2 linked regions of the Arthrobacter globiformis genome follow. The main gene of each other region encodes a partner of the protein of the gene in region 2 in a complex. Links are inferred from orthologs where the notes say so. Each region holds a gene or a part of one and is shown on either strand. Other genes may lie near its edges. The genes, in order: pcrA and uvrB.

Region 1 (15,617 bases), 1.8 Mb from region 2 along the record:
TAGGCGTATTCGACGTGGTAGCCGAACGGGTCGCGGACCCGCCACATCTTGTGCAGGTCACCCGGCAGGGAACCGGCGGCGCAGATGACCACGTCGGAGGCGTCCATGGCCCGGTTGGTGGCGCCGATGATCTCGTTCTGCGCCGGCAGCGGGCTGAACCGGGTGTCGAAGGCCGTATCCACCGTGGTGTTCCAGCGCTGCTTCTCGGCGGCGATCTTCTGCTCCAGGTCGGCGCCGACGCGGTAGCCGCCAAGGGCCTGGTTGAGCTTGACCAGCGCCTTGCGGGCGTCGGCGACGATCGGCAGCGAGGTGCCGTGCTTGTACGCGTCGATCGCTGCGACGTTGATGTTGATGAACTTCAGGTCCGGGTTCTGGAACGCGGTCCGGGACGCGGTGGTGAAGTCCTCGTAGCGGGTGCCGATGCCGATGATCAGGTCCGCTTCGGCTGCCAGGGCGTTGGCCGCCGTCGTGCCCGTGGAGCCGATGGCGCCGAGGGAGAACTGGTGGTCCCAGGGCAGGACGCCGACGCCGGCCTGCGTGTTGCCCACCGGGATGCCGGTCAGCTCGGCAAAGGCAGCGAGTTCCTCATTGGCGTAGGCGTACAGGACGCCGCCGCCGGCGATGATCAGGGGCCGCTTCGCGGCCCGGATGGCTTCGGCGGCGCGGCGGATGTCGTCGTCGTCGGCTTCGGGGCGGCGGATCCGCCATTCACGTTCGGCGAGGAATTCCTCGGGCACGTCGAAGGCTTCCGCCTGGACGTCCTGGGGCAGCGAGATGGTCACCGCGCCGGTCTCGGCCGGGTCCGTGAGGACGCGCAGGCCGTGGTGGAACGCGGAGAACAGCTGTTCCGGGCGGGTGACCCGGTCGAAGAACTTGGACAGCGGCCGGAAGGCGTCGTTGACCGTGAGGTCGTAGGCGTAGGGCTGTTCGAGCTGCTGCAGCACCGGGTCCGCGGCGCGGGTGGCGAACGTGTCGGACGGCAGCAGCAGGACCGGCAGCCGGTTGGTGGTGGCCAGGGCGGCACCGGTGAGCAGGTTGGACGAGCCCGGGCCGATCGAGGTGCTGATCGCGAATGTCTGGCGGCGGCGGGTGTGGCGGGCGTAACCGACGGCCTGGTGCGCCTGGGCCTGCTCGTTGCGGCCCTGGTAGTACGGCATGATGCGCGGGTCCTTGGCCTGGTACTGCTTCAGGGCCTGGCCCACACCGGCCACGTTGCCGTGCCCGAAAATGCCGAACGTGCCCGGGATCAGCCGCTCGCGGAAATCGACCCCGCCAACGGAATCAACGGTGTACTGCTTGGAAAGGTATTCGACCACGGCCTGCGCCACGGTCATCCGGCGGGTTCCTGTTCCCATCGTTTACTCCGATACTTCTGCGGTGTGGGCTGATGTGGTGTGGTGGAGGAGTGAAGCGGCCGCGGCGACAGCTCCGGCAACATCGCCGTCCTGCGGGTACAGCAGGGTCCGGCCGACGGTGAGTCCCTGCACGCCGGGGAGGGCGAGGGCTGCTCCCCAGGTGGCGAACACCTCGTCCTGGGTGCCTGCCGGGTCCCCGCCCAGCAGCACGGTGGGCATGGTGGTGGCGGCCATGACGCGTTCCATCTCGGCCACGACCGGCAGCTTCATCCAGGTGTAGGCGCTCGTGGACCCCAGGCCCTCGGCGATGGCGATGGACTTGATGACGGCGTCCGGGGACAGGTCGTTGCGGACCCGGCCGTTCTCCCGGACGGACAGGAAGGGCTCCACCATGGCGATGAGCTTGCGTTCGGCGAGCGAATCGATCGCCTTCGCCGTGGCCTCCAGCAGTGAGACCGTGTCCGGGTCGCCGAGGCAGATGCGGGTGAGCATCTTGCCGCCGTCCGCGCCCAGTTCTTCCAGCGCGGCGGCGGTGTGGCCGGTGAACCGGTCGTCGAATTCGTTGACCAGGCCGGTGAGGCCGCCGCGGTTCATCGAACCGAACACGAGCTTGCCCTCCAGCGCCCCCAGGAGCAGCAGGTCATCCATGATGTCCGGGGACGCCAGGACGCCGTCCACAGCCGGATTGGCCAGTGCAATCTGCAGCCGGTCCAACAGCTGGCGGCGGTCCGCCATGGCCACCGGGTCGTTGCCGACGGCGAGGGCTCCGCGGGCCGGATGGTCGGCGGCGACGATGAAGTTCTGCCGGCCGTACTTCAGGCCCGGGTGGCGGCGGCGGGCCTTGGCGGCCCGGGCCACCGCGTCCGGGTCTTCGAGCCGGATGGTGCTCAGGTGCTCGTAGCGGCGGGGGTTGTCATCCACCGCGAGGGTCGCGGTGCCGGGGTTGAGGCTCACAGGGCCGCTCCTTCGGGGATGGGGGTGCCGGGAACAAGCCGTCCGCGCTCGGCGAGCAGGGAGGTGACCTCGGACGGGGTGGGCATGGCATCCGCGCAGGACAGCCGGGAGGCAACAATGGCGCCGGCAGCGTTCGCGTAGTCCAGGACCTGGGCCAGCGGCCAGCCGGACAGGAGCCCGTGCACGAAGGCGCCGCCGAAGGAGTCGCCGGCACCCAGGCCGTTGACGGTCTCCACCGGGACGGGGGCGGAGACCACGCGCTCGGTGCGGGTCTTGGCCATCACGCCTTCCGGGCCGAGCTTGACGACGGCGATTTCCACGCCTGCGTCCAGCAGGCGGTCCGCCTGTTCATCCGGGGTCCCCGGGCCCACAGCCACGGAGCATTCCTGGTCGTTGCCGATGGCCACCGTGACGTGCGGCAGGATCCGGGCCACCTGCTCGCGGGCTTCCTCCTCGGAGGCCCAGAACATCGGGCGGTAGTCGAGGTCCAGAATCGTGTACTGGCCTTCCGTCAGGCCGGTGCGGGGCCGTGCTTCGTGGGCCTTGATGTGCGCCTCGCGGCTCGGCTCCTGGCACAGGCCGGTCACCGTGGACCAGAAGATCCGTGCGTTCCGGATGGCGTCCGTATCGAGCTCGTCAGCCTTGATCTGCAGGTCAGGCGCCGTGGGGAAACGGCCGTAGAAGTACAGCGGGAAATCATGCGGCGGCTGGATCGCGCAGAACGTGGCCGGCGTCTGGAGCCCCTGGACCGGGCTGACGAAGGAGTCGTCAACGCCGAACTTCTGCAGTTCGCGGTGCAGGTACTGCCCGAACGGGTCATCGCCGGTGCGGGTGATGACGCCGGTCCGGCGGCCATGGCGGGCGGCGGCAACAGCAACGTTCGATGGCGAGCCGCCGAGGTACTTGCCGAAGGACGTGACATCCTCCAGTCCCACCCCGATGTCGTTCGGGTAGATATCAACGCTGATTCGCCCGATCGTGAGCAGTTCGTGGGTCACGGTGATCGTGGACCTTTCTTTTGGATCTCAACCTCTAAGCAGCCGAACGGCCAAGGCTCCGGCGTTCCGCGGCCCCGTGAGCGGGACCACATGAACTACTGTGCCCTAGAATTTATGTCCTGTCAAAGGTTTGTACTGACATACTTACAACAAGCAGAACTCGGCCCAAACCGGGGCATTGCGGAGCTGCCGGCACGGGCCGGCAGGGGTGCTGTTGTGCACTTATTTCTTCGGCACGGCGAGCTCGCCGGTAACGTATTGGGCGCGGCCGAACCCAAAGGACCAGTCCCCCGCCGTGTTCTCGACGTACCCGATGAAAACGTCCTCACCGGCGACCCCCAGCCCCGCCAGCTTCGCCGCCACTGCCGCAAAGAGGCTCTGCTTCGCCTCCTGGCTGCGCCCGCCCTGGGTAAAGATCTGGATCATGATGACGTCGCGGGTGCGCTCAAAGCCAAGGCCCGCATCCTGCGCCACAATCTGGCCCGGCGCATGTTCGGTGACAATGTGGAAGTAGTCGCGCTCCGGGACGCCATACTCGGCCAGGATGGCATCATGAATGCCCCGGCTGAGGCGGCTGAGTTCGTCCCGGCTGCGCCCCGAGTGGACGTCGATTCGTACGAGCGGCATATGTTCTCCTTTGATAGTTTGTCCTGACATACTATCAAAGCGTCGGCGGCGCGCAAGACTTTCGCGTTCGTCCGCCCAAGTAGGTAGCAGCACAGGGGGTTCTCAGCGCTGGGAACGCCATCTGCTGCTACCTACTTGGGTGCGGGCCTGGCTTAAATGGCCGACGGCGGCCGGTGACCTTCAGATGAAGGTCACCGGCCGCCGTCGGACGATTTGGTTGCGGTGCAGGCCCTACTTGGCCAGCACCTCCTCGAGGCGCTCGTAGCCGTCGCTCAAGCCGCTTTCCATGCCCGACTGGGCCATGCCGTCGCGGGCCTCCATGGTGGGATAGACCGAATGGCCGCGAAGCCTGCACCGGCCGCCGCCGAGATCCTCGAAGTTCATGAATTCGATGCTGACGATGTCCGGGTAGCCGCTGAACTCAAAAGTCTGGATGGCAAACTCGTTTTCCCGGACGGTGTGGAAGATGCCACTGAAGGCGTAGGACACGCCATCGGGGCCAGTGTGGTTGTACAGGTAGCTGCCGCCGCTGCGGAAGTCATAGTGGTCGATGTCCACAGTGGTTCCACGCGGCCCCAGCCACTGGGTAATCAGCTCCGGTTCTTTGTGGGCACGGAACACCTCAGCGACCGGGAAATCGAACTCACGCTCGAAATCGATGAACGGGACGCCGTCGGGAACGGTGAGTTTCAGCGCGTTGCTCATTGTCTGTCCTTTTGACTACTGCCGCGTGGGGCGGTGTTGGTACGGAGTACGGCATCGAGACTGCGGAACTGCGCCTCGCGGACCAGCCGGTACTGGTCGATCCACGCGGTGAGTGCTTCGAGCCGTGCGGGGTTCAGGTGCACGGGCCGGCGCTGCGCGTCACGGCTTCGCGTGACCAGCTGCGCCTGCTCGAGGACCTGGATGTGCTTCGAGACCGCCTGCTTGGAGATCGCGAAGGGCTCGGCCAGTTCATTGACGGTGGCGGGTCCCCGGCTGAGCCGGGAGATAAGCTGGCGGCGCACCGGATCCGACAGGGCCAGGAAGGCCGCGTCCAAGAGGTCGTCGTCGTCATTGCTCATGTCCACTGTCATTGCCGTGGCCCTATAATCAACCTAATTGTTTATCAACCATCTGGTTGATAACCACGATAGACCTCGCCTCACTGACTGACAAGGGTTAAACGAAGAAACGCGGGGTCACCCTGCGCCCAATCCAGGGGGTGGATTGGGCTGGGAGTGACCCCGCGTTGCCTGAGGTGGTGCTTAGAGCGCTGCGTAGACTTCGCGCAGCAGCTTGGCGGTCTCGGACGGCGTTTTGCCGACCTTGACGCCTGCAGCCTCGAGGGCTTCCTTCTTCGCCTGGGCGGTACCGGCGGAACCGGAGACGATGGCGCCTGCGTGGCCCATGGTCTTGCCTTCCGGCGCGGTGAAACCAGCCACGTAGCCGACAACCGGCTTGGTGACGTTGGCCTTGATGAAGTCGGCGGCACGCTCTTCGGCGTCGCCGCCGATTTCGCCGATCATCACGATGGCCTTGGTCTCCGGGTCAGCCTCGAACGCAGCCAGGGCGTCGATGTGGGTGGTGCCGATGATGGGGTCACCGCCGATGCCGATGGCGGTGGAGAAGCCGAGGTCGCGCAGTTCGTACATCATCTGGTAGGTCAGCGTGCCGGACTTGGACACCAGGCCGATGGGGCCCTTGCCGGTGATGTTCGCCGGGGTGATGCCAACGAGGGCCTCACCCGGGGTGATGATGCCGGGGCAGTTCGGTCCGATGATGCGGGTGACCTGGTTGCCGTCGGCGTCGACCTTGGACTGTGCCAGTGCCCAGAACTCGGCGGAGTCCTGAACCGGCACACCTTCGGTGATGACGACGACCAGGCCGATGCCGGCCTCGATGGCTTCAACAACGGCGTTCTTGGTGAATGCCGGCGGGACGAAGACGATGGAGACGTCGGCGCCGGTCTCTGCCATGGCTTCCTTGACCGTGCCGAAAACGGTGATCTCGTTTTCGCCGTGCAGGACGGTGGTGCCGGCCTTGCGGGCGTTGACGCCGCCCACGATGTTGGTGCCGGCCTTGAGCATGAGGGCGGTGTGCTTGGTGCCCTCGCCGCCCGTGATGCCCTGGACGATGACCTTGGAGTCCTTGTTCAGATAAATAGACATGTTTTCTTTCCTAGATCTCGACAGGCTCGATCAGCGGGCGTTGGCGAGCTCGGCGGCCTTGTCGGCGCCCTCGTCCATGGTGGCGGCCAGGGTAACCAGCGGGTGGTTGGCCTCGGCGAGGATGCGGCGGCCTTCTTCGACGTTGTTGCCGTCGAGGCGGACAACCAGCGGCTTGTTGGCGGAGTGGCCCAGCTCGGCCAGCGCGCCCACGATGCCCTTGGCAACAGCGTCACAGGCGGTGATGCCGCCGAAGACGTTGACGAACACGGACTTGACCTGCTCATCACCCAGGATGACGTCCAAGCCTGCGGCCATGACCTCGGCGGAGGCTCCGCCGCCGATGTCCAGGAAGTTGGCGGGCTTGACGTTGCCGTGGTTCTCGCCGGCGTAGGCGACGACGTCCAGGGTGGACATGACCAGGCCTGCACCGTTACCGATGATGCCGACTTCACCGTCCAGCTTGACGTAGTTCAGGTCCTGCGCCTTGGCCTTGGCCTCCAGCGGATCTGCGGATTCCTTGTCCTCAAGCTGGGCGTGCTTGGGGTGGCGGAATTCGGCGTTCTCGTCGAGGGTGACCTTGCCGTCGAGGGCAACGATCTCACCCGCACCGGTCTTGACCAGCGGGTTGACCTCCACGAGGGTGGCGTCTTCCTTCTTGAAGACGTCCCAGAGCTTCAGAATGACGCCGGCGACCTTGCCGCGCAGTTCTTCAGCGAAGCCGGCGGCGGCGACGATTTCATCAGCCTTGGCCTGGTCGATGCCCACGGCGGGGTCGATGGCTACCTTGGCCAGGGCCTCGGGCCGCTCAACGGCGAGCTGCTCGATCTCCATGCCGCCTTCAACCGAGCACATGGCCAGGTAGTTGCGGTTGGCCCGGTCCAGAAGGACGGAGAAGTAGTATTCCTCGGCGATGTCCGCACCCTGGGCGATCATCACCTTGTTGACGGTGTGGCCCTTGATGTCCATGCCCAGGATGTTGGTGGAGTGCTCAAGTGCCTCGTCGGCGGACTTGGCAACCTTGACGCCGCCGGCCTTGCCGCGGCCACCGACCTTAACCTGTGCCTTGACGACAGTTACGCCGCCGATCTTCTCGGCAGCTGCCTTTGCTTCTTCAGGGGTGTGCGCCACGATGCCGGCGAGCACGGGTACACCGTGCGCTTCGAACATATCGCGCGCCTGATATTCAAACAGGTCCACGGTTTGTGTCCTTCTACGTCGAAGTAGTTTCTGTACAGCCGGACAACACCAAAGGTGCGGACCGGGCTGCGGAATTAACGCGCCCTGCGGCAGGTCCGGAAACGAGCCACGCGGCGCAATGCTCCTTTGGGAACTCTAGTCCTTTGGAGGGACCGGCCCGTTCCAGACTACCTGTTCTGTGAGTAAGGACACTATTCTATGGATCGTAGAAAAACCCCGTGATTACGGGGTTTTTGAGGCCTTCGCGGCCGCCGTTTGGACGTTTTTGCCGTTCGCGGAGATGAGTTCGTAATGATCCCGGCTGATAAAGAAACCGACGCCGCCTGAGACGTTTCCGCAGGCCACTCCGGAGCGGTATGCGGAGCACCGCAGGCCGTTCCGTTCGAGGTTGCCGCCCTCGGGCAGGACGGGAAACTTGGAGACGGGCCCGTTGCGCGTGCCCTTGGGACCGTACTCGGCCTCCATCTGGGTGACGCCGGACCGACATTCACCGTACCCGGCACGGCTGGGCGTCATGAGTGCCACGCCGCCCAGATAGCCGAGTCCGGTCCCCGAGCAGTCGTCACGGACGTCCGCTGGTGCCGGTGCGGGATACACGGCGAGCTCGCAGTGCGCCACGGGCACGGTAGCCAGTTTTTGGTTGTCGGAATCGCTGAAGTTGTTGGTTTCGTAGGGCAGATTCAGGTGGGGCCCACGGGCCGAGGTCAGGGCGCACACCACGTTCCGGTCCGCGGTAACAAACGCCAGCACGTCTTCCCCTGCGGCAAACCCCACCGGGTCTGTGAGCGGCGCCTGTTTGAGCTGCTCAAGGGCCGGGAGCGGCGGCGGAGGGGTGTACTCCGGATCCGCGACCGTTACCGAACAGCCGGCCAGGGTCATCGACAACAGGGCCACCGGGACCAGGGCCATCGAGAACAGCAGGGCCCGGCCTGCAGCAACGCGATCCAGGCGCCTTACCGGCACGCTCAGGCGTCGATCTTGGTCAGCGGGGCGTAACGGAGCAGCAGCCGCTTCTCGCCGATGTCGAACTTCACCTTCGCGACGGTCTTGTCCCCGGCGCCTTCGACGGCGAGCACGGTGCCGTTGCCGAAGCTGGTGTGGTTGACCTTGTCCCCCACGCTGACCGCAATGACTTCCTTCTGCGGCTGCACGCGGTTTTTGGCGACGGCGGCCGGAACGTCGGCGTTGAAGCCCGCGGAGGAATCGGCCCGGGTTCCGCGGGCCGTGCCGGCGCCCCAGAAGGATCCGCTGTACCGGTTCGATCCGATGGCGGCGCCGCTGCCCCAGCCGCCGGCCTGCCGGCTGGTGCCTTCGCGCTTCCATTCGACGAGTTCGGAGGGGATTTCCTCCAGGAACTGGCTGGCCGGGTTGTACTGGCTTTGCCCCCACATGTTGCGGACCTCGGAGCGCGTGACGTAGAGGCGCTTCCGGGCGCGCGTCAGTCCCACGTAGGCGAGCCGGCGTTCCTCCGCCAGTTCCTTGGGGTCTGTTGCGGAACGCTGGTGCGGGAAGAGCCCGTGCTCCATGCCGGTCAGGAACACCACGGGGAATTCGAGGCCCTTGGCCGTGTGCAGCGTCATAAGCGTGACCACGCCCAGCCGCTTGGCCTCAGCCACCGCGGCGTCGATGTCCGCGCCGGGGGCGTCCGGGATCTGGTCGGCGTCTGCCACCAGGGACACCTGCTCGAGGAAGGCACCCAGGGATCCTTCGGGATTGTCGCGCTCGTATTCACGGACGACGGCGACAAGCTCGGCGAGGTTCTCCACCCGGGACTCGTCCTGCGGATCGTTGCTGGAGCGCAGCGTGGCGAGGTAGCCGGTCTGTTCCAGCACCGCCTCGAGCGCGGCCGCGGCGCCGGAACCTGCGGCGACCTCGGCGAGGTCGTCCAGGAGCTTCACGAAGCCGAGCACCGCGTTGACGGAGCGGGTGGCCATGCCGGGCGCCTGGTCGGCGCGGCGGGCCGCAGCCATGAAGGACGTACGCTCCCGCTCGGCGAGGGCCGCCACGGCACCCTCGGCCCGGTCCCCGATCCCGCGCTTGGGTTCGTTGAGGACGCGGCGGAGGTTGACGTCGTCGTCCGGGTTGACCAGCACGCGCAGGTACGCCAGGGCGTCCTTGATTTCCTTGCGCTCGTAGAACCTGGTGCCGCCCACCACTTTGTACGGCAGCCCCACCCGCACCAGGACGTCCTCGATGGAACGGGACTGGGCGTTGGTGCGGTAGAAGATGGCGACGTCGCCGGGGCGGAGGTTGTCCTCGTCCTGGAGCCGGTCGATTTCCTTGGCAATGAACTGAGCTTCGTCGTGCTCGTTCTCGCCCACGTAGCCGATGATCTTGTGGCCTTCGCCCTCCGCGGTCCAGAGCCGCTTCTCGGGGCGGTTGGGGTTGCGGGAGATCACGGAGTTGGCTGCGCTCAGGATGTTCTGGGTGGAGCGGTAGTTCTGTTCCAGCTTGATGGTACGGGCGGCGGGGTAGTCCTTCTCGAACTCCACGATGTTCCGGATGTCCGCGCCGCGGAACGCATAGATCGACTGGTCCGAGTCGCCGACGACGGTCAGTTCCGCCGCCCCCGGTCCCTCACCGACGATTTCCCGGACCAGGGCATACTGCGCATGGTTGGTGTCCTGGTATTCGTCCACCAGGACATGCCGGAACCGGCGCCGGTAGGAATCCGCGAGCGCCGGGAACGCCCGGAACATGTAGACCGTCTGCGCGATCAGGTCATCGAAGTCCATGGCGTTGGCCTGGCGCAGCCGCTGCGTGTAGCCCTTGAAGACGTCGGCCACGGCGCTTTCGAACGGGTCGCTGTGGTTGGCGGCGGACGCGAAGGAGTCGTCGTCGATCAGTTCGTTCTTGAGCGCGGAAATCTTGTGCTGGATGGCTTTGGGCGCGAACTTCTTGGGGTCGAGGTCCAGGTTCTTGGCCACCAGCGTGATCAGCCGCAGGGAGTCGGCGGAGTCGTAGATGGAGAAGTTGGAGTTCAGCCCGACGTTGGCGGCCTCGCGCCGCAGGATCCGGACGCAGGATGAGTGGAACGTGGAGATCCACATGGCCTTGGCCCTGGCGCCCACGAGGGCCTCGATGCGTTCACGCATTTCCGCGGCGGCCTTGTTGGTGAACGTAATGGCCAGGATCTCGCCGTGGTGGGCCCGCTTGGTGGCAATCAGGTAGGCGATCCGGTTACTGAGGACACGGGTCTTCCCGGAGCCTGCTCCGGCCACGATCAGCAGTGCGCTGCCGGAGTGTTTGACCGCTTCCTCCTGCTGCGGGTTCAGGCCGGCCAGCAGCGCCCCGGCGTCAGGGAGCTGGTGCCGGGCGTGCTCCTCTCCCGGGCTCCCGCCAGCCGGTCCGGCGGCGGGGCCAGCTGCCGGGCGGGGCGCGGATTCACCCGGGCCACCGCCGAATGCGGGCGTCATCAGCCCTGTTTCGGGGCGCGACTTGGTGATGGCACCGGCGTGGGAACCAGCCTTGAACGGACCGTCAGCGTAGGGGTCAAACAACATATCCATGGTGACTACAAGTCTAGGCGGTGGGGCTGACACTGGATTCCGCCCTGTGGATAACCCCGGTGCGGGCAGAGCCGCGCAGGTCCGGACAACGATCCAGCCGGCGGAAATCTAGTCGACGGAGCCTGACTCGAGGGCGGCACGCAGCTGGTGCACCGCCGTCGTTCCTCCCGCCATGAACCATTCCAGGCCGTTGACGTGGACGCTGCCGGCGGCGCCGCCGGCAGCCGTCACGATCGCTTTTCCGGGAAGCCAGTCCCATTCGGGGCAGCTGTGCTGGAACCAGCAGCCAAGCTGCCCGTCAGCGACGCGGCCGAGGTCGCACGACCCGGATCCGAGCATCCGCAGCGTCGCGGCCGACGTCGCGGCGGCATGCCACGGCATGGCGCACATCGGGTCGGAGAGCCAGCGCGGGTGGATGTAGGTGGCGGCGCCAAGGTGGGACAGGTCGGCGGCGTTGCGGTTGGTTCCGTCCTCCCTGAAGGTGGTGACGGGGTCGCCGTTGAGCGTGGTGGCGCGTTGCTTGCCACCGATCCAGAGTTTGTCCTCCTCGGGCTGGAAAATGGCGCCGAGCAGCACATCGGATTCGTCCTTGAGCGCGATGGCTGAGCACCAGTAGGTGGAGCCCTGCAGGAAGTTGTAGGTGCCGTCCACGGGATCGATGACCCAGGTCCGCCCGCTGCTGCCGTGCACCGCGGCGCCTTCTTCACCCAGGACGCCGTCGTCGGGGCGGCAGCGCTGCAGCTGCTCCAGCACGTACGCTTCGGCCGCATGGTCTGCGGCGGTGACGACGTCGGAGATGGAGGTCTTGCGCTGGGCGTCCAGGCCGCCCTGCCGCATCAGCAGGGCCAGCTGCCCGGCCTCGCGGACCAGTTCGGCCGCCAGCTGATAGTCGTCGAGCTCGGGGCTCAGGTTGGTGGCGCTGTGTCTGCCCAGTTTGTGTTTGCCCAGTTCCGTCACGGTTCCCACCCTATCGGCGCCGGGCACGCCCTGCACAGCGGGGGCGCAGGACAGCAGGCCTGGTGTGCGGCGGGCGATAATGGACGCATGGCCAAAACACCTGCACAGCGGATCAAGAAGCACGGCGCGAAGGCCGCAGTACCCCAGCACCACCTGCCGCCGGTGATCAACCCGAGCACGGACCGGACTCCCGCGAAGGCGCAGAACAACGCCAGCCTGATTGTCATCGCCGGCGTGGTGGCCAGCCTCTTCCTGTTCTGGTACGTCCACCTGCTGACGCTGAACCAGCTCACCCAGCTGTCTGGCGGGCTGGCCATGCCCGATTCCCTGGTCGGCGGCTTCGACACCGGCTACGCCGAGCAGCTCCGCCGCGCCCTGGACGCCGACGCCCGCGGCCAGCTCAATTACGTCCACAAGACGGCGGGCACCCTGTTTCCGCTGATCTTCGGCTTCACCTGGCTGCTGCTGATCGGCACCAACGTGGCCCGGAAGGGGCTGCGCTGGGCGCTGTGGGCGCTGCCGCTGCTGTTCGTGGTGGTCCGGCTGTGGGGCAACGTCACCATTGATTCCATGATCGCGGCGGTAAACCTCGACGCCGGCCAGGTCGCCGTGGCGTCGGGCCTCACCGTGACCGGCTGGGTACTGTTCGTGGCCAGCCTTATCGCCGGCGGCGCCGCCGTGCTCCTGGGGCGCCGGTCCTCGAAGAAAGCGGCCCCGCAGCAGGAAGTCTAGGCGCCCCGGACCGCCCGGGCCCGGGCAAGGGCCCTGCGCACCTGCCGTTCCTGCCGGACGCGCTGGGCGATTACCAGGCCGGCGGCGGCGAGGCCAATGGTGATCGGATAGCCCATCAGCCGTTCCAGGGTTCCCGGCTCGGGGACGTCCAGGCCGGTGACGCCCGCCGTGACGAGCGCGGCCGCGGACACCCCGCCGGAGGCCAGAACGAACCAGCCCAGCGGGGACTGCCGGAGCCACAAGGCGCCGAGCAGCAGCAGCGCCAGGGAACCGGCGATGAAGTACATCACGGCCCCGGCGTAGTGCCAGCCCGATTCCAGGTCCTCCGGGACCAGCCCCACGATGATCGTGCCCGTCCCAGCGGTCCCGGTGAGGATCCGCGCCGCCACCGCCGAGTACCAGGGCACTTCGCCGGAATGGCTTGCCGCCACCCGCACGCCGGCCCGGGCAGCAACCCGCAGCAGCGCCGAGCTCAGCAGCAGCGCGCCCAGGAGCATGCCCAGGCCCTGCACCACAAAGGAGGAATTCATCAGCACGTGCAGCGGCGAACAGATGCTGCGGCCGTCAAAGACGCCGCAACTCACGGCGCCCAGGTCGCTGATGAGGCCGGTCCGCCGGCTGTAGGGGCCGGGTCCGGCCCAGGCGCCGATGACCGCCGCCTCCGCCACGAAATACTGGACCACGCTGAGCACCGCCCACGCCCCGATGTACTGCCGCGTGGAGGCGGTGTCGGGCAGGAACGTCGCCCGGGCGGAAGGGACTTGAGCTGCGGCGGCCATGCCAAGAGCGTAGTACGCGCCGTCACCTTGTATGCTTGTAAGCGTGCCCGAACGGGCCGGTCCAAAAGCCGGCCGCGGCGGACACCCGCCCTCGTAGCTCAGTGGATAGAGCACGGCTCTCCTAAAGCCGGTGTCGTTGGTTCGATTCCAATCGAGGGCACTTGAATCTGCAGCACCCGCACGGGCTCCGCGACTATCTGCTGGGCACAACGCCGGCTGACCCCTCATCCCCCGGCCGTTCCCAGGCAGGGCGTTGGTCCGTGGAACGGGCCCTGCTGGACCGGTCCGCCGGCACCCGCGGCACCTTCACCGGCGTCGTGATCTTCTCCTCCGACGGCGACGGCGGGCTCCACTTCCATGAGGAAGGGACCGTGGTCTGGCCTTCAGTGAAGTGGCCCGCCGGGGACTTGCCGGCAGAGGATGGCGGTACGTTCACCGGCCCGGCCACCCGCGACTACCTGCTCAGGCCCGCGGACACGCCGGAGGCGATGGACATGCTGTTTCCCGATGGCCGGCCTTTCCACCGGATGAGCTTCTCGCCGGAGGCCAGCCAGGACCGGCACTGGTGCGATCCGGACACCTACCGCGTCACGTACGTCCGCCACGGCGAGAACGAGTTCAGCTACGTCTGGGATGTCACCGGCCCGCGCAAGGACCTGCTGCTGGAGTCAGTGCTGCGGCGGCTGCCCGGAACCGCGGCGGCCACAGACGGGCTAGGCTCGAAACCGTGAATCCGCGCATCATCGTTTCCGCCGTGTGTGTCTACGACGCCACTGGCCGGCTCCTGACCGTCCGCAAGCGCGGCACGGACAAGTTCATGCATCCCGGCGGCAAGCCCGAACCCGGTGAAACGGCGGTGCAGGCCGCGGCGCGGGAGCTCCAGGAGGAAGTCGGCATCATTGTGGATCCGCGGGAACTGACCCTCATGGGCGTCTGGCTGGCCGATGCCGCCAACGAGGCAGCCACGGAAATCGAAGCCACCGTCTTCACCGCGCCGGGGACCTGGGTGGCCCACCCCTCCGCGGAGATCGCCGAGATCCGGTGGCTGGACCTCACGGCGGAACTGCCCGGGGACCTGGCGCCCCTGCTCACGGACCACATCCTTCCGGCGCTGGCGCAATCCGGGCTCTGACGCGGCGCCCTGGACACCGGGCAACGACTCAGTACTCCGGAACGGCTTCCTCCGCCACGGCCGTGGCCTCGGCGAACTGGGTCCGGTACAGCTCGGCATAGCGGCCGTCCGCGGCCAGCAGCTCGGTGTGGGTGCCGCGCTCCACAATTTGTCCGTCCTCCACCACCAGGATGGCGTCAGCCGCCCGGATCGTCGAGAGCCGGTGGGCAATAACGACGGCGGTACGGCCTTCCAGCGCAGCGCCCAGCGCCGCCTGCACGGCGGCTTCGTTCGTGGAGTCCAGCGCGGCGGTGGCTTCGTCGAGGATGACCACGCGGGGCTGGGCGATCAGCAGCCGGGCGATGGTGAGCCGCTGCCGTTCCCCGCCGGAGAGCCGGTAGCCGCGCTCCCCCACCACGGTTTCCAGGCCGTCGGGAAGGGAGCGGATCATGGTTTCGAGCCGGGCCTGGCGCAGCACCTCCCACATGTCCTCGTCGGTGGCCTCCGGGCGGGCCAGCCTGAGGTTGGAGGCGATGGTTTCGTGGAACAGGTGCCCGTCCTGGGTGACCATGCCCAGGGTGGCGCGGATGGAATCGAAGGTCAGGTCGCGCACGTCCAGGCCGGAGGCCGGGGCGGTGCCGCCGAGGCGCACGGCGCCGGAGTCGACGTCGTACAGCCGGGACAGCAACTGCGCCACGGTCGACTTGCCGGCCCCGGAGGAGCCCACCAGAGCGACGGTCTGTCCGGGTTCCACCCGGAAGCTGATGCCGTGCAGCACCTCCTCGCCGCCTCGGGTGTCCAGCGTGGAGACCTCCTCCAGCGAGGCCAGCGAGACCTTGTCCGCGGAGGGATAGGAGAACCGCACGTCGTCGAACTCCACCGCCACGGGCCCGGGCGGGACTGCCAGCGCACCGGGCTTTTCCTGAATGAGGGGCTTGAGGTCCAGGATTTCGAAGACCCGTTCAAAGCTGACCAGGGCACTCATTATTTCAACGCGGGCGTTGGACAGCGCGGTGAGCGGCGCGTACAGGCGGGTAAGCAGCAGCGCCAGCACCACGACATCGCCCGGGGCAAGCTGGCCGCCGATGGCCAGCCAGCCGCCCAGGCCGTAGACCAGGGCCAGGGCCAGGGCGGAGACGAGCGTCAGCGCCGTCACGAACGTGAACTGCAGCATGGCCGTCCGGACGCCGATGTCGCGGACCCGGCCTGCACGGAGCGCGAACTCGCGGGATTCGTCGTCGGGCCGTC
Region 2 (15,474 bases):
CTCGACGTCGGCGCGGTCGGAGACCCCGAACGCCTCCTCATAGGAGGCGCCGATGTCCTCGTTGTAGCTGCGGGCGAGCAGCCACCCCTCGTTTTCGAAACGCCGGACGATGTCCGCGGGTATGGCATCGAGCACCGCACGGGCGTCCGCCACGCCGGTCACCCCACCGACGCTGGGTGCCTGGAGACAGGCGAAGAGCATCAGTCCGGGGAACTCGAGCGCGTAGCTGAGCTCATGGTGCATGCACATTGGCTGGTTCGCGGGCCAAGTGAGGGATGAGTACACGCCGTCGAAGTAGGGCTGCCTGGTGGCGAACGCCTCCCGGTCCGGCATGAGGCCACCAGAAACCAGCCGTTGGAAGGCATCGGCCACTTCGGCTGGATCTCGGAGGCCCAGACCGCGGACCAGGACGGCGCCGTGCTCATCCACGGCCGCACGCAGCGCCTCACGGTTCTGTTCGGCCCACCGCACGGGGTCGTGGCCATCCTCGACGGTGAGCATCGGCGCCTGACCGGCTTGGAGTTCCACGTCGAACTGGATCCTGGGTGTAGGAGACGACATCAGAGGTCCTTTCGTTTCATGGGTAGCTGGTGGGAGTGGCCAACCGGTCCTCCCACCGGGGCCATCGAGTCGGGCTCCGCCGCGGATCCCGCCGCGCGTGGGGCGGGCGGAACGGCAGCGTCCGCCAGGGACGAGGCCTCAAGCAGGGTCGCCAGGTCCGCCAGGATGGGCGTCTGCATGATGTCCTTGATCGACACTGCGCGCTTGAGCAGGACGGCGAGCTTCACCGCGGACAGCGAAGTCCCGCCCAGCGCAAAGAACGAGTCCTGCCCACCGATCCGGCCCACCGGCAGGCCGAGCACCGTCGCCCATGCCTCGGCGAGCCGCTGCTCCGTCGCCGAGAGGGCTTCCCCGGCGATGCCGGCCTCGGGGACGACCTCCAGCGCCATGCGGGTCAAAGCCTTCCGGTCGATCTTTCCGTTGCCGGTCAGGGGCAGGCTCTCCTGCCACCTGTACGCCGACGGAACCATGTAGCCCGGTACGCGCGCGGCCATCTCGCTGCGGATTTCGTCAACCTCGAGCGGCAGATTGCCGGAGTAGAACGCAACGAGGAACTTGGACTGCCCGGCGCCCTCGCCTACGACGACGGCGCCGTCGCGGACGCCGGGAACCCGCAGCAGCGCGTTCTCGATGTCACCGATCTCGATGCGGAACCCGGAGATTTTGACTTGGTTGTCCCGCCTGCCCAGGTACTCCAGCTTGCCGTCCGGGGACCAGCGGCCGTAGTCCCCAGCCCGGTAGAGCCGCGCGCCGTCCACATAGGGATCGGTGGAGTAGGCCTGCGCAGTACGCTCCGGGTCGTTGATGTAGCCGCGGCCCACGCACACCCCGGAGAAGGCGATCTCACCCGGCGCTCCAAGCGGCACAAGCCGCTGCCGCTCGTCGAGGATGTGGATCCGGACGTTCGGGATTGGCGGGCCCAGTGGCACGGAGCCGCCCGCGGGCGCTGCACTCATCACTTCGTGGTTCGTGTCGTCGGAGGTCTCCGTCAGCCCGTAGGCGTTGACCAGCTTGACGTTCGGCATCACGTCGAACCAGCGGCGGACCAGCTCACGTTTTAAAGCCTCCCCTGTCGCCGAGACGCAGCGAAGATGCGGCAAGGCGCGAGGCTTGCCGCCCAGGTACGCCACCACGGCGTCCAGATACGACGGGACGACTTGGAAGACCGCCACCGCGCCCCGTTCCACCGTGTCGATGAACCGCTCGACGTCGAGGATGCGGTCCTGCCCGACGATGAGTGTGCGGCCGCCGACGAGCAGCGCCGAGACCAGTTGCCACAGCGAGATGTCGAAGCATTGGGGGGCGGTCTGGGCGACGACGTCCCCAGGGCGGATCCCCAGGTCCTCGATCTTGGCGTACAGGTGGTTCACCATCCCGTCGTGCTCGCACATCGCACCTTTCGGCTCGCCAGTGGACCCGGAGGTGAAATAGACGTAAGCCAGCTGATCGGGACGAATCTCCATGCCGAGGTCGTCGGCGGGGTGCCCCTCGGCCTCGATGTCCTCGAACAGAAGCTTCATCACTGCAGGCATTCCTTCCAGTGCCTCATCGAGCGTGGTGCTGCTGCCGCCTTCGGTGAGCACTACCCGGGCCCCGGCCCGCGTGAGCGTTCTGGCGATTCGGTCGGCCGGGAAGTGCGGCTCGATCGGCAGGTATGCGCCTCCGGCTTTGAGGATGCCGATCACAGCGGCCATCCACTCCAGATCCCGTTCGGCGACGACCGCCACGATGTCCTCCGCGCGCAACCCGCGCGCGAGCAGGGCACGGGCGACCCGGTTGGCGCGGGCGTTCAGCTCCGCGTACGTCCACTCCCGCGCGTCCTGGACCGCCGCGATACGTTCGGGATGCTGCCGGACGCACTCCTCGAACAGCTCGTGGAAACGCCGCTGCGGCCGGGGCCGCTCGGGTCCGGCCAGCTGTTCCAGTTGCAGGCGCCGCTCCTCGGGACCGACGAGATCAACGTCGTCAGGGTCCGACTCGGGGTCGGCGACGAGATGACGGACTGCGCTCAGGTGATAGCCGGCGATCCGGAGGGCTGCGTCCTCGTCGAGGACGTCGCGGCGGTAGCGCAGGCTCAACGCTTCGCCACCTGCGGCGCCACGGAGGGACACTCCCAGGACGAGGCCCTCCGCGAGCTCGGAATCCTCGTCATGGTCTGTGCTGAGTACCACCTCGTACGTCCCGGAAGCCTGCGGCCCCCCGGCCCGCTCGGCGTGGGCCTGGACCTGCCGGATGCGCGCCGAGGAGACCAGCGCATGCCATGAGCCTAGTCCCAGATTGAGTTCGCAGGGCCAGGTCCCCGACGCGTCCTGGCAGCCGGTCGTGACCTCTGTTTCGCCGGACAACGCCTGGAGCACCCTTGCATGAGCTGCCATCCAGATCGATGCAGGGGTCGCGTCCAACATGCGGGACAGTATCAGCACGGCCTGGCGCAGGTCCTCAGGCACAGCCACTTCGATCCGCCCCTGACCCGGCTGGCGCTCCTGCGTCCACCTGGGAATCGCCGTCGGCGCTGCACCCGCGGGGGCGGTCCGGCCGTTGCCCGGGCCCGACGAGCGGTCGGCGGCGGTGCGGCAGGTCAGCGCAGAGGTGGTGGTCATGATACGGGCCCTTTCCAGCGCGAGGGGGGACGTGGCGGGGACTGGGGCCTCTTCGGCCGGGTTGCCGCCCCACACGGTTCCCGGGGGGAGGGTCGTCCCCTTCATCACGAAGGAGTCTGCGGTGACAACGGCACGGTCTTCGATGGTCACTCCGTAGTGGACAAACGCGGAGACGCCGAGCGTGACATCGTCACCAATGACGATGCGGTCGGACTTGAACATTCCGTCCTCTTGGGAGTGGGACTGGACTGTGGTCCCGGCGTTCAGGGCACAGCGGGAGCCGATCGTCACCAGGGTCCGCTCGGGGATTCCGCAACCGTCGTCAAACACCCTGGACCCGATCCGCATGCCCAGCAGCCGCCAGACCAGCGCCTTGAACGGCGTACCGTTGAGCATGAGCATGTAGCGGCTCTCGGCCATCAGCTTCCAGTACCGCTCGTGCGACCAGAAGTACGGGTTATAGATGGAACAGAGCCGGGGCTGGAGCGGCCGGAGCCCCCTCGCAAGGTTCTCGATGCCAATGGGGACCAGCAAGCCGACCACGAGCAGCACAACAAAGGACCCGCTCAAGGCAAGGAAACCGAAGTGGTTCGACAGCACGAGGCCGGCAAACGTCTCCAGGACTGCAAGCGAGGCGTACAACCACCGGGCAAGCATCAGGAGGGCCATGGTGCGCAGGTTGTGCCTGTTCTTGGCCGCGAGGTCACGGCGGAATTGGGCGCGGCTGGCATGTTCTTCGGGCAGGGCGTCGCGAAGGACCGAGCGGGGGATTTCGAACGCTGGGGAACCAAGCAGGCCCACATCATGGCGCACCGGCCCGTCGACGGGAACCATCACCTTGGTCGCGAGCAGGCAGTTGTCCCCGGTCCTGCCCCCGGCCGGAACGTGCACGGCATTGCCGAGGAAGTTGTGGGCGCCGATCGCCGCCTCACTCACCTTGAATGACGTCGCCGAGTGGTCGGTGTTCATGAACGACACCGCATCGGCGATCATCGTGCCGGTACCTATCCTCGAAAGATACGGGTTGTCGTGCTTGAACACTGTGCCCATGTTCGAGCCGGTCTGCTGGACTTTTCCCAGCTTGTAGCCGAGGGCCCCCACGTAGTTCACGATGTAGGAGCTGTCGCCGAACAACTGCCCCAGTATGCGGTTGTTGGTCAGTCTCGCCACAGCCCGGGCCGCCGCGTCCTGCAACCCGAAAAGCGGATACACCGTGTCGGGCTTCAAAACGAGGTTGAACGCACGCGGCACGGTGGTGACGATGAGCAATGACGCGATCGTTCCACCGAACACAGAAAGGCCTGCGTAGAAAAGAACCTCGCCGTAGAAGTTCCAACTGGTGAACGCCGGGGACTGCGGCTCCAGAAGCGCCGCTATGTCCGGATTCGCCAGAATGACCAGAATGACCACCTGCCCCAGCAGGATGCGTCCCAATCCGACCGCGCCGATGAGCTGGGACGCTGCGAACCAACCACGGCGCCACGGCCGGTAAGGCGTCGGCTCGACCGTGGCGTAGTCCACATCCGTGCGCCTGCCGGGGGAACCGTGCCAATGCTCGCCCGCGGGCACGGACTGGCCGGTGTACAGGGTGGACCGGTGGCCCAACTGCGAGCCGTCTCCCATTGCCGTGTCGATGTCCAGCACGCTGCCCTCGCCGACGGTCACGTCCCGGCCCAGCGTCACCGCACCGAGCTGGATGACGCCGCCGTGGGCCCGGTACCCGTTGAGTATGACGTCCTTGCGGATCACCGTCCCCTCCCCGATGGTGAGCAGGTCGGTGGCAACAGGAAGCCGGTTGGTTACGATTGTGACGTTCCGGTCCACCTTTGCTCCCATGGCCCTCAGGTAAAAGGTCGTCAGCGGGGAACCTCTCAGCAACAGCAGGGGGGAAGTCCGAATCAGGGTCTTGACCAGCCAGAGCCGGAAGTAGGCAAGGCTCCAAATGCGGATCTCCTGGTGGCGGAAGCGCCCGATGATAATCCACTTCCCCACTACCGGCAGGATGCACATCAGCGCGAACACCGCCGCTGCGAAGGCGGTCGACCGCAGGTAGATCTCCAGGAAGCTGATCCCGTGGGCGAGCCAGTTGTAGTTGGCCTGCCCGGTGTCAGGGAAAACCCACTGGTACCACACGACCGTGAGCAGGCCGGCGCCCAGGCAGTAGCAGATGTAGACGAGTGCCTGCAGTGCGCCGCACATGGCGTACTCCCAGGTCCGTGCGTCCATGGGCGCCGGCGTCTCCGGCACGGAGGCCACCGCTGGCGAGGTCTCCGGCTCCTTGTCCTTTTGCGGGGGAACCTGCAATGCCGCTGCCAGCGCGGAGATGTTCGGGTTGCTGTAGATCTCCTTCATGGATACCTGGGGCAGGTCCGGCTGCTTGCGCACCAGGGCGCAGAACTTCGCCATGACCAGCGAGTCCGCGCCCAGGTCATGGAAGAAGTCATCGCCCACCGCGACCTGCTCGATGCCGAGTACGCCGGCGAGCACCTCGGCCAGCCGCTCCTGCACCTGCACCTGTGCCGTCGCCTCTTCCGCCGGTGCCAGGGCCGCGGCCAGCGCCGAGATCGTTGGGTTCTGGTAGATGTCCTTGATGGACAAGGCTGGCAGGTCCGGCTGCTTACGCACCCGGGCGCAGAACTTCGCCATGACCAGCGAGTCCGCGCCCAGGTCGAGGAAGAAGTTGGCGTCCACCCGTATGTGCTCGACGTCCAGCACGCCGGCGAGCACCTCGGCCAGCCGGTCCTGCACCTGCACCGTCGCCGTCGCCTCTTCCGGCGGTGCCAGGGATGCGGCCAGCGCCGAGATCGTGGGGTTCTGGTAGATGTCCTTGATCGACACGGCAGGCAAGTCCGGCTGCTTGCGCACGCGGGCGCAGAACTGCGCCATCACCAGCGAGTCCGCGCCTAGTTCGTAGAAGAAGTTGGCGTCCACGGGGACGTCGTCCTTCTTCACCACGGATGCGAGCAGTTCCGCCAGCCGGCGCTCCAAGGCAACGGCCGTACCCGTGGCAGGAGTGGCTGGAGAGCCGTTCCCGGCCGGAGCCGCAGTTGTCTCGGGAATGGGGGGACTGATGGGAGATGTGGAACGCGGAGCGCCCTGCAGGTTGTCGAGACGCATTTTCACTACAGTACGGGTGCTGGGTGCTGTGGCTCCGACACCGAGTCGTATCGTCGGCCCGGAGCCTCTGTCAAATCGGTGGTTGCTAGCGCTGCGGCCCCGAAATGATCGTGCACCCAGTCGGGGTTGTAGATGGTGTCCAGGTAGGGACGGCCCATGTCCGGGGAGATGGCCACCGCCGTCAGGTCCTGGGCATTGTGGTCGGCGAGCCAGGACATGGCGCCGTGGACCACGGTCCCGGTGGAGCCACCGAGCATGAAGCCGGCCGCCGCGAGGCGGTGGCAGGCGCGCACCGTGTCCAGTTCTTCGACGATCACCACGTTATCGATCAAGGACTCGTCGAGCTGCGGCGGCCGCACGCTCATGCCGAGTCCCGGGATCAGGCGGGTGGCCGGCTGGCCGCCGAAAGAGACCGATCCTGCGGCGTCGACCGCGATAATCCGGACATCGGGCCGGTGCTCACGGAAGTACCGCGCGCAACCCATCAGGGTCCCCGTTGTCCCGGCTCCCACGAAGAGCACGTCCAGGTCGGGGAACTGATTGGAGATTCCGGGGGCAGTCCAGCGGTAGTGCGCTCCCCAGTTGCCGGGATTGGTGTACTGGTTGAGCCAGATGTACCGCTCGTCGGACGCGCACAGGTCCCGCACGTGGTTGAGCCGGGCTCCGAGGAAGCCGTCGACGGGATCCGGTTCGGTGACCAGGTCCACCTGTGCGCCGAGCGATTCCATGAGTTGCCGGGTTGCCGGGTTGCAGCGCGGATCGATCACGCACACGAAGCGGTATCCCTTGCTGGCGGCGATCATGCTGAGCGCGACGCCGAGGTTGCCTGAGGAGGACTCCACGAGGATGGAGCCGGGGCCGATCAGCCCCTCACGCTCGGCGCGCTCAACCATCTCCCGCGCGGGCTTGAGCTTGATTGAGCCGGCGAAATTGAACCCCTCGATCTTCAGAAAGAGGCGGCAGCCCAGCACGCCTTCCAGATCGACGAACAGGCTCTGCTCGTTGAACACGTGCGGATCCTTGATAATCGTCATGTTTTCCCTCGTTCCCTGCCATGAGCTAGGTCAGGGTTAGGGAATGTTCCTGCCCACTTGTGCGTGAAGGATGGCGGACATCGGTGTCACGCCCGTTTCACTTTTCAAGAAAAGCCGCGCAGAGCGGCGAATATGGAACACTGCGGCCCCAGCTATTTTCCCCAGCAGCGAATACCTGGCTTCCCACCGCGAATACTCCCGGATGAGCCTTCAAACCTGCTGCTTCGACACTAGGCGGGTTTCGTGGCCCACCGCAACCACCTTGAGTACCTGCATAATTACCACTCTTAGTACCTACTTACTCGCACCCGGCCCGGTATTAGGTAGAGCTCTACCTGACTCTTGTCAAAGACCTTCCGGGCTCCTCAAGGCAGCGGTAGCTTTCAATCATGGACGCGTTGCGCTCAAGAGGCCGGATGCAAAAGACCAAGGCCTTCGCCGTCGTCGCCGGGATCGCAATGCTGCTGCAGGCCTGTTCAGCGCCGGCCGCGAGGGCGCCGCTTGAGGCGCCGCCAGCTGTGACTGTACCGGCGGAAGAATCGCCTCTGGAACCACGGCCTACGATCACGCCAGTGCCTACGCAAGTGCCGGAGACGGTCCCGCCCGCGCCAAAGGCGGCAGCGAGCCAGGTAAACGCGGCGTTCGCCAAGAGGGACCTGATGAAGCACCTTGAGGCGCTGCAAAAAATTGCCGACGGGGCGGGTGGAAACCGGGCGTCGGGCACTTCCGGCTACGAAGCATCCGGCCGCTACGTTGAGGAACAGCTGCGCGCCGCCGGTTACAAGCCGGTGAGGCAGGTATTCACCTACCGGGACGACGACCGCGAGGCGGACGTGCAGACCTTCAACATCCTCGCGGATACTGCGGGTGATCCGGCGCAGACCATCGTGGTGGGCGGGCACCTCGACTCCGTGCGCCGCGGACCCGGGATCAACGACAACGGCACCGGCGTGTCAGCCATGATTGAAACAGCCCGTTGGATAACCGAAACGGGCATTCAGCCGAAGAACCGGGTGCGTTTTGCCTTCTGGGGCGCCGAAGAGGTGGACCTGCTGGGCTCCAAGCATTACGTGGACTCGCTCAGCAACAAGGAAAACACGCAGACCATGCTGAACCTGAATCTGGATATGGTCGCATCGCCCAACGGCGGACGGTTCGTCCACGACGGTGATGGCTCAAGTTTCGGAGTTGCCGGTCCGGCCGGCTCGGACGTAATCGAGCGCACCTTCCTGGACTATTTCGCGCAGAACGGATTGGCGACCGAGCCCACGGAATTTGAAGATGGCGACTCCGACTACGACCCCTTCCTGAAAGCCGGCATCCCCACGGGAGGTCTGTTCACCGGAGACGAAGACGGGAAGACGGCAGAACAGGTCGAAAAGTTCGGCGGCGTTGAGAACGACGAGCACGATCCGTGCTATCACAGGGCTTGCGACGACATTTCAAACATCGACCGGCAGTTGCTGCACGACATGGCGGGTGCCCTGGGCTACGTCACGGTTGCCTTCGCGATGATGGCCCGCCCTGATTAAGAGTAGTTGCAAGGGGCTGCAGCTAACTACGAGGCTTCACGACAAGTGCCACTGCTGCAGTGAATGAAAGCGGCAGCCCCACTGAACCCGGATCCACAGCATCGACCACCCAGCGAGGAGGGCGGCCCTTCCGGCGCCCCACCGGAGGCTCAACCGCCATCAGAGGCCCACCCGTTCCCGCCACCTGGCCTGGCAGCAGGGGAACGGAACCGGCAACGTCCACGAGAGCCGGGTCGACGACGGCCAAACCCCTGCCAAGCGCCTTCAGTACTGCCTCCTTGCGCGTCCACAGGTTTGTCTGGACAGCCGGCCGGAGCGCCGGCTCGACGCGGTGAAGGTATTCCCGCTCGCGCTCCGAGAGGGCAACCGCTCCAAACCCCTCGAAACCTGCGGCGGTGCTGTCCTCGAGGTCCACGCCGACTCCCAGCACCTGTTCGTCGGTTGTCGCTGCCAGCAGGCACCAGTCCCCCGCACGGCTCAGGCTCGCCAGGACGGTCTGCCCGGACGGGCCGGCCCGGTACCTGGGCATTCCATGCACGTGGTCGTCCCGGGCGCACTCCCGGCAGACGTAGTCGGCCCGCAGTGCTCCGGCCCCGGTCCCCGCCACCTGGGCGGCGTGGCGACGCAACGCAATGCGCCCGGCCAGGAACCTGTCCCGCTGGATCCCCGAGTCGAACAACGCCGCCCGCTGACGCTCGCTCTCCTCCAAAATGTCGGCCTGGCGAAGGTCGACGCCGGACAGCTTCACAGCGGCCAGAAGCCGGTCAGTATCCGGGCCTGCCGCCATTTGCCCACCCTCTCCGGAGGGGTCGCTGCGCTGTTGATAGGTCATTGGAATCAACAGCCTATACGCAGCTGGCATCCTGCCGGCATGCCGCTGGCCTGATCCGGCAAGCCCGGACGCAGTAAGCTCGGATTCATGAGTGTAATCCGTCCCGCCACACCCGCCGATGTTCCCGTAATCCTGCAGTTGATCCACGAGCTGGCAGCATACGAAAAGGAGCCGGAGGCCGTCCGCAACACCCCCGAGATGCTCACCGAGGTGCTCTTCGGCAGCGACCCGCGCGTGTACGCCAATATGGCCGAGAACGATGCTGGCGAGGTGCGTGGCTTCGCACTCTGGTTCCTGAACTATTCAACCTGGGAGGGCGTACACGGGATTTACTTGGAGGACCTCTACGTCACCCCTGAGGCACGCGGCGAGGGCCACGGGAAGGCGCTCCTGCAGCACCTGGCGGCGACCGCCGTCGAACGTGGCTACGCGCGCGTCGAATGGAGTGTACTGGACTGGAACGAACCGTCCATCAACTTCTACCGGAAGCTCGGTGCGTTCCCCATGGAGGAATGGTCCACGTTCCGGCTGACCGGAACGGCGCTGGCCGAATTCGGCAGCCGCAGCGAGGTCGGTGTCCATGGCTGAGGCAACGCTGGACACCGCTGTGCGCAAGGACCCGGTCCATACAGTCCGCGCGCGGCACAAGTTCCGCGGCATGCGCACGGCGGAACACTACTTCACGCTTCCGCTGGACCATTTTGCCGCCCCGGACGGGGAAGACGGGGCAGAGACCATCACAGTCTTCGCCCGCGAGTACGTGTCCGCCGAGCACAGCGAGGCCGAGGCGGCCGACCTGCCGTGGCTGCTGTACCTGCAGGGCGGCCCCGGCGGGCGGGGCAACCGCTTCGCGTCGCTGGGCGGCTGGAGCAAGGCAGCCGCAAAGGACTTCCGCATCCTGATGCTGGACCAGCGGGGAACCGGGCTATCCTCCCCCATTGACCGCAACACCCTGCCGCTGCGCGGGGATGCCGCGGCGCAGGCGAGGTACCTCGAGCACTTCCGGGCCGACTCGATCGTTGCCGACGCCGAGCTCATCCGCCAGGCTCTCGGTGCGGAACCGTGGACCGTCTACGGGCAGAGCTACGGCGGCTTCTGCGCGCTCACCTACCTGTCGTTCGCGCCCACCGGCCTGCGCGAGGTGCTGATCACCGGCGGGCTTGCCCCGCTGACGGGATCCCCCGACCGGGTCTACCGCGAGACCTTTAAGCGGGTGGCAGCCCGCAACGCAGAGTACTTCGGCTGGTACCCCGAGGACCGGGAAACCGTAAACCGGGTCACCAATCACCTCCGCAGCACGGCCGAACACCTCCCGGACGGTTCCCCCCTCACCGTGGAAAGGTTCCAGATGGTGGGATCCTTCTTCGGCGGGAATACCCGGGTGGACAACCTGCACAACCTGCTGGAGGACGCCTTCGTAGCGACGCGCGAGGGTCCCCGGCTCTCCGACCCGTTCCTGGAGCAGGTCCGCACCCTGGTCTCGCGCGCAGCCAACCCCCTGTACGCGCTGATGCACGAATCCATCTACGGCCAGGGCCCGGCCACGGGCTGGGCGGCCTGGCGGGTCCTCGAGGAGTTCCCGGAGTTCAGCCCGGACGCTGCCGAGATACTCCTGACCGGCGAGATGGTCTACCCCTGGTACTTCGAGCAGGATCCCGCCCTGAGTCCCCTCAAGGAGGTGGCGGAACTGCTGGCGGCCAAGGCTGACTGGAAGCCGCTCTACGACACGGCCCAACTGGCCGCCAACATCGTGCCGGCGGCCGCCGCCGTCTACCGCCACGATATCTACGTGGACCACGGGCTCTCCCTGGAAACCGCCGCCGCTGTCCGCAAGCTGAAGACCTGGGAAACCGGAGAGTTCCACCACGACGGCATCGCCGACGACGGTGAGGCCATCTTCGGGCGCCTGCTCGGCATGGTGCGCGCCGCCCGCTGAGTCCAGCGCGAACGCACACTTAAGCCCCACGAACAAAGCCTGCCCCACGCAAAGCCTCAGGACAAAGCAACCCCGGCCATCAGGTGGCCGGGGTTGCTTTTCTGCCGAAACGGATCAGGAGGACCTAGTCGACGTCGCTCAGGCTCTTCCGGGCGTCCTCCTCGAGGCGGGCGTCCAGCTTGGCCTTCTGCGCGCCGGAGCTCACCAGGCTGGCGATGACGGCGATGATGATGGTGCCGATGATGACCGCGAGGGACACATACGTCGGGATTTCCGGGGCCCATTCGATGTGGTGGCCGCCGTTGATGAACGGCAGTTCGTTGACGTGCATGGCGTGCAGGATCAGCTTGACGCCGATGAAGGCCAGGATGATGGACAGTGCGTGCTTCAGGTAGATGAGGCGGTTCATCAGGCCGCCGAGCAGGAAGTACAGCTGCCGCAGGCCCATCAGGGCGAAGATGTTCGCGGTGAAGACGATGAAGGCGCTCTGCGTCAGGCCGAAGATGGCCGGGATGGAGTCGACGGCGAACAGCAGGTCGGTCATGCCGATGGTGATGAAGACGATCACCATCGGGGTGAAGACCTTCTTGCCGTCCACCGTGGTGCGCAGCTTGCCGCCGTCGAACTTCTCGGACATCGGGATGACCTTGCGGAGCTTGCTGATGAGGGCGTTCTCCTTGTCCTCTTCGTCTTCGCCCTCGTCCTGCGCCTGCTTCCAGGCGGTCCACAGCAGGAAGGCGCCAAAGATGTAGAAGACCCAGCTGAACTGCTCGATCACGATGGCGCCGAGCATGATGAAGATGCCGCGCAGAATCAGCGCGATGATGATGCCCACCATCAGCACTTCCTGCTGGTACTTACGCGGCACCGAGAAGCGGGCCATGATGATGATGAAGACAAACAGGTTATCGATGCTGAGGCTGTACTCAGTCACCCAGCCGGCCACGAACTGGCTGCCGTACTCGGGTCCCGTGAACATGAACATGGCACCGGCGAACACGAGGGCCAGTGCCACGTAGAAGGCCACCCAGAGGCCGGCTTCCTTCATCGAGGGTTCGTGCGGACGGCGCACTACCAGAAGCAGGTCCATAAGGAGGATGATGCCGAGGACGACGAACGAGCCGACCTCGAACCAGACGGGAAGTTCCACAAAAATGCCTTTCGCAGGGTACAAAAAACCGGTGTAAGTCTCTCCGGCGAACCTGTGCACTTGGTGCTGATGTGGCTGCCCGCTACGCCCGGCAGGGCATCTGTGCCCTGCGTGTTGACGTTCGTAGCGCTTGGGATACTCCCCTACGTGACCTCAACTTTACCCTAGAGGCGGCGCCCGGCGCGCCAGATGACGGCGTGGCCCCGTACCGGCGTCGCCTGGTGATGTCCGGCTAGGCGTGCCCGGCCGACTGCATCTGGCGCAGTTCCTTCTTGAGTTCGGAAACCTCGTCGCGGATCCGGGCAGCCACTTCGAACTGCAGTTCGGCGGCCGCTCCGTGCATCTGCTCGGTCAGCTGTTCGATCAGCCCCACCAGGTCCTCCGCAGGTGCCGCTGCCAGCCCGTCGGCGCGGACGGTGGCCGCGCCCTTGGCGGCGGACTTACCGCGCTTGGCGCCCTTAACGAGGCGGTTGTTGTTGAGCAGCTCCTGGGTATCGGCGTCTTCCTTGGCCAGCTGGTCAGTGATGTCGGCGATCTTCTTCCGCAGCGGCTGCGGATCGATGCCTCTTTCCGTGTTGTACGCCACCTGGATGGCGCGGCGCCGGTTGGTCTCCTCGATGGCGTGGGCCATGGAGTCCGTGATGCGGTCGGCGTACATGTGCACCTGTCCGGAGACGTTACGTGCGGCACGGCCGATGGTCTGGATCAGCGAGGTGGACGACCGCAGGAAGCCTTCCTTGTCGGCGTCCAGAATGCTCACCAGTGAGACTTCGGGCAGGTCCAGGCCTTCTCGGAGCAGGTTGATGCCCACCAGGACGTCGAACGTTCCCATCCGGAGTTCGCGGAGCAGCTCCACGCGCCGCAGCGTGTCCACGTCCGAATGCAGGTACTCCACCTTCACGCCGTGGCCCAGCAGGTAGTCGGTCAGGTCCTCCGCCATCCGCTTGGTGAGCGTGGTGACCAGGACACGTTCATTCTTCTCTGTCCGCGTCTTGATTTCACCGAGCAGGTCATCTATCTGGCCCTTGGTCGGCTTGACGACCACTTCAGGGTCGATCAGGCCGGTGGGCCGGATGATCTGCTGGACAAAGCCGTCAGCCTTGCCGAGTTCATACTTTCCGGGAGTGGCGGACAAATAAACGGTCTGGCCGACGCGCTGGAGGAATTCGTCCCACTTGAGTGGACGGTTGTCCATGGCGGAGGGCAGGCGGAACCCAAAGTCCACCAGGTTCCGCTTGCGGGACATGTCGCCCTCGTACATGGCGCCGATCTGCGGGACGGTGACGTGGGATTCATCGATCACCAGCAGGAAGTCGTCGGGGAAATAGTCAAGGAGGCAGTGCGGAGCCGTACCGGGGGCACGGCCATCAATGTGTACGGAGTAGTTCTCGATGCCGTTGCAGAAGCCCATCTGCTGCATCATCTCGAGGTCGTACGTGGTGCGCATCCGCAGCCGCTGGGCTTCGACGAGTTTGTTCTGGCTTTCCAGGACCTGCAGCCGGTCGGCAAGTTCGTCTTCGATCCGCTTGATTGCCCTGGCCATGCGCTCGGGTCCGGCGACGTAGTGCGAGGCCGGGAAGACGTACATTTCCTCCTCGTCCCGGATCACTTCACCGGTCAGCGGATGCAGCGTGTGGATGTTCTCAATCTCGTCGCCGAAAAACTCGATCCGGATGGCCAGTTCCTCGTACATCGGGATAATTTCCACGGTGTCGCCGCGAACGCGGAAGGTACCGCGGTGGAAGTCCATGTCATTGCGCACGTATTGCATGGACACGAATTTCCGCAGGAGGTCGTCGCGGTTCATCTCATCACCCTTGCGGAGAGTGACCATGCCGGCGATGTACTCTTCGGGTGTGCCGAGGCCATAGATGCAGGACACCGTGGCCACCACGATGACGTCGCGGCGGGTCAGCAGGGCGTTGGTGGCTGAGTGGCGAAGCCGTTCCACTTCCTCATTGATGGAGGAGTCCTTCTCGATGAAGGTGTCCGTCTGCGCCACATAGGCCTCGGGCTGGTAGTAGTCGTAGTAGGAGACGAAGTATTCCACCGCGTTGTTGGGCAGCAGCTCGCGGAACTCGTTGGCCAGCTGGGCCGCGAGGGTCTTGTTCTGGACCATCACAAGCGTGGGCCGCTGCACCTGCTCCACCAGCCACGCCGTCGTGGCGCTCTTGCCGGTGCCCGTGGCGCCCAGCAGGACCACGTCCTTTTCACCGTTCTTGATGCGTTCGGTGAGTTCGGCGATGGCCGCCGGCTGGTCACCGGCCGGCTGGAACTCACTGATGACCTCGAAGGGGGCAACGACGCGGTTGATCTCCTGCGCAAGACTCATGCGTCTAATCTACCGCCAGCCACTGACAGCAAACCCCTGATTCAGCTTTGGGCTGTACCTGTCACCCCTGGGCCGCGTTGGCGGAGGTGGAAACGTACGACGGCGGCTGCCAGCCGCTGCTTTCGGCCCACCGTTCCATTCCGGGAGCCCCGACATCGCGGAACCATGCCTCCTTGTCGTCGGCATAGCCGGAGGTGTTGGCGTCGGAGGCGTGCAGGGCTGCCACCCGGCGCTTCTCCGCTGCGTACTCCTCCCGCGCGGCCGGGTCGGCCCGCAGCCAGTCGCGGAAGCAGAGGGCGAAGCGCCAGCCCGGTGAACCTGCCACCCGGATATGGAGATTTACCGGACGCGCGGGATCGGCGTTGCCGTGCAGGCGCTTG

What was found.
Region 1: the proteins of uvrB (region 2) and pcrA are in contact, whole or in part, in a crystal structure (PDB 7EGT), measured with the Thermus thermophilus proteins. The link is inferred for Arthrobacter globiformis from one-to-one orthologs. Residues at the interface, in WP_096411307.1 of Thermus thermophilus: Glu23, Leu25, Arg26, Asp27, Gly28, Glu29, Arg30, Phe31, Arg55, Glu326, Asp327, Phe328, Glu379, Ser382, Gln383, His398, Gly400, Arg401; in WP_096412145.1 of Thermus thermophilus: His654, Arg656, Phe657, Gln666, Asp668, Glu669, Lys680, Arg681, Leu682, Ser683, Lys685, Tyr686, Ala687.

Annotation. Positions count from the first base shown.
Region 1 is NZ_JAUSYZ010000001.1:1,248,805-1,264,421, reverse strand. Bases 8,016-11,088 are described here. They hold pcrA (DNA helicase PcrA), read right to left. Parts: upstream 10,785-11,088; coding sequence 8,247-10,784; downstream 8,016-8,246. Other genes in these bases: QF036_RS05765 (inositol monophosphatase family protein), read right to left, coding at 10,899-11,088; QF036_RS05775 (hypothetical protein), read right to left, coding at 8,016-8,190. Also shown: iolD (3D-(3,5/4)-trihydroxycyclohexane-1,2-dione acylhydrolase (decyclizing)), read right to left, coding at 1-1,355; QF036_RS05810 (Cgl0159 family (beta/alpha)8-fold protein), read right to left, coding at 1,359-2,309; iolC (5-dehydro-2-deoxygluconokinase), read right to left, coding at 2,306-3,307; QF036_RS05800 (tautomerase family protein), read right to left, coding at 3,530-3,934; QF036_RS05795 (SRPBCC family protein), read right to left, coding at 4,166-4,639; QF036_RS05790 (ArsR/SmtB family transcription factor), read right to left, coding at 4,636-4,998; sucD (succinate--CoA ligase subunit alpha), read right to left, coding at 5,182-6,084; sucC (ADP-forming succinate--CoA ligase subunit beta), read right to left, coding at 6,115-7,281; more of QF036_RS05775, read right to left, coding at 7,504-8,015; more of QF036_RS05765, read right to left, coding at 11,089-11,747; QF036_RS05760 (hypothetical protein), read left to right, coding at 11,835-12,479; QF036_RS05755 (DUF998 domain-containing protein), read right to left, coding at 12,476-13,258; QF036_RS05745 (DUF6314 family protein), read left to right, coding at 13,420-13,989; QF036_RS05740 (NUDIX hydrolase), read left to right, coding at 13,986-14,390; QF036_RS05735 (ABC transporter ATP-binding protein), read right to left, coding at 14,419-15,617. UniProt on the Escherichia coli protein: A helicase with DNA-dependent ATPase activity. Unwinds DNA duplexes with 3'-5' polarity. Translocates on single-stranded DNA with 3'-5' polarity. Initiates unwinding more efficiently from a nicked substrate than double-stranded DNA.
Region 2 is NZ_JAUSYZ010000001.1:3,019,731-3,035,204, reverse strand. Bases 12,545-15,474 are described here. They hold uvrB (excinuclease ABC subunit UvrB), read right to left. Parts: upstream 15,095-15,474; coding sequence 12,995-15,094; downstream 12,545-12,994. Other genes in these bases: coaE (dephospho-CoA kinase), read right to left, coding at 15,156-15,474; QF036_RS13655 (TerC family protein), read right to left, coding at 12,545-12,762. Outside these bases: QF036_RS13690 (TauD/TfdA family dioxygenase), read right to left, coding at 1-561; QF036_RS13685 (Pls/PosA family non-ribosomal peptide synthetase), read right to left, coding at 561-6,278; 2,3-diaminopropionate biosynthesis protein SbnA, read right to left, coding at 6,284-7,312; QF036_RS13675 (M20/M25/M40 family metallo-hydrolase), read left to right, coding at 7,771-8,844; QF036_RS13670 (4'-phosphopantetheinyl transferase family protein), read right to left, coding at 8,867-9,676; QF036_RS13665 (GNAT family N-acetyltransferase), read left to right, coding at 9,764-10,264; QF036_RS13660 (alpha/beta fold hydrolase), read left to right, coding at 10,257-11,612; more of QF036_RS13655, read right to left, coding at 11,737-12,544. UniProt on the Escherichia coli protein: The UvrABC repair system catalyzes the recognition and processing of DNA lesions. A damage recognition complex composed of 2 UvrA and 2 UvrB subunits scans DNA for abnormalities.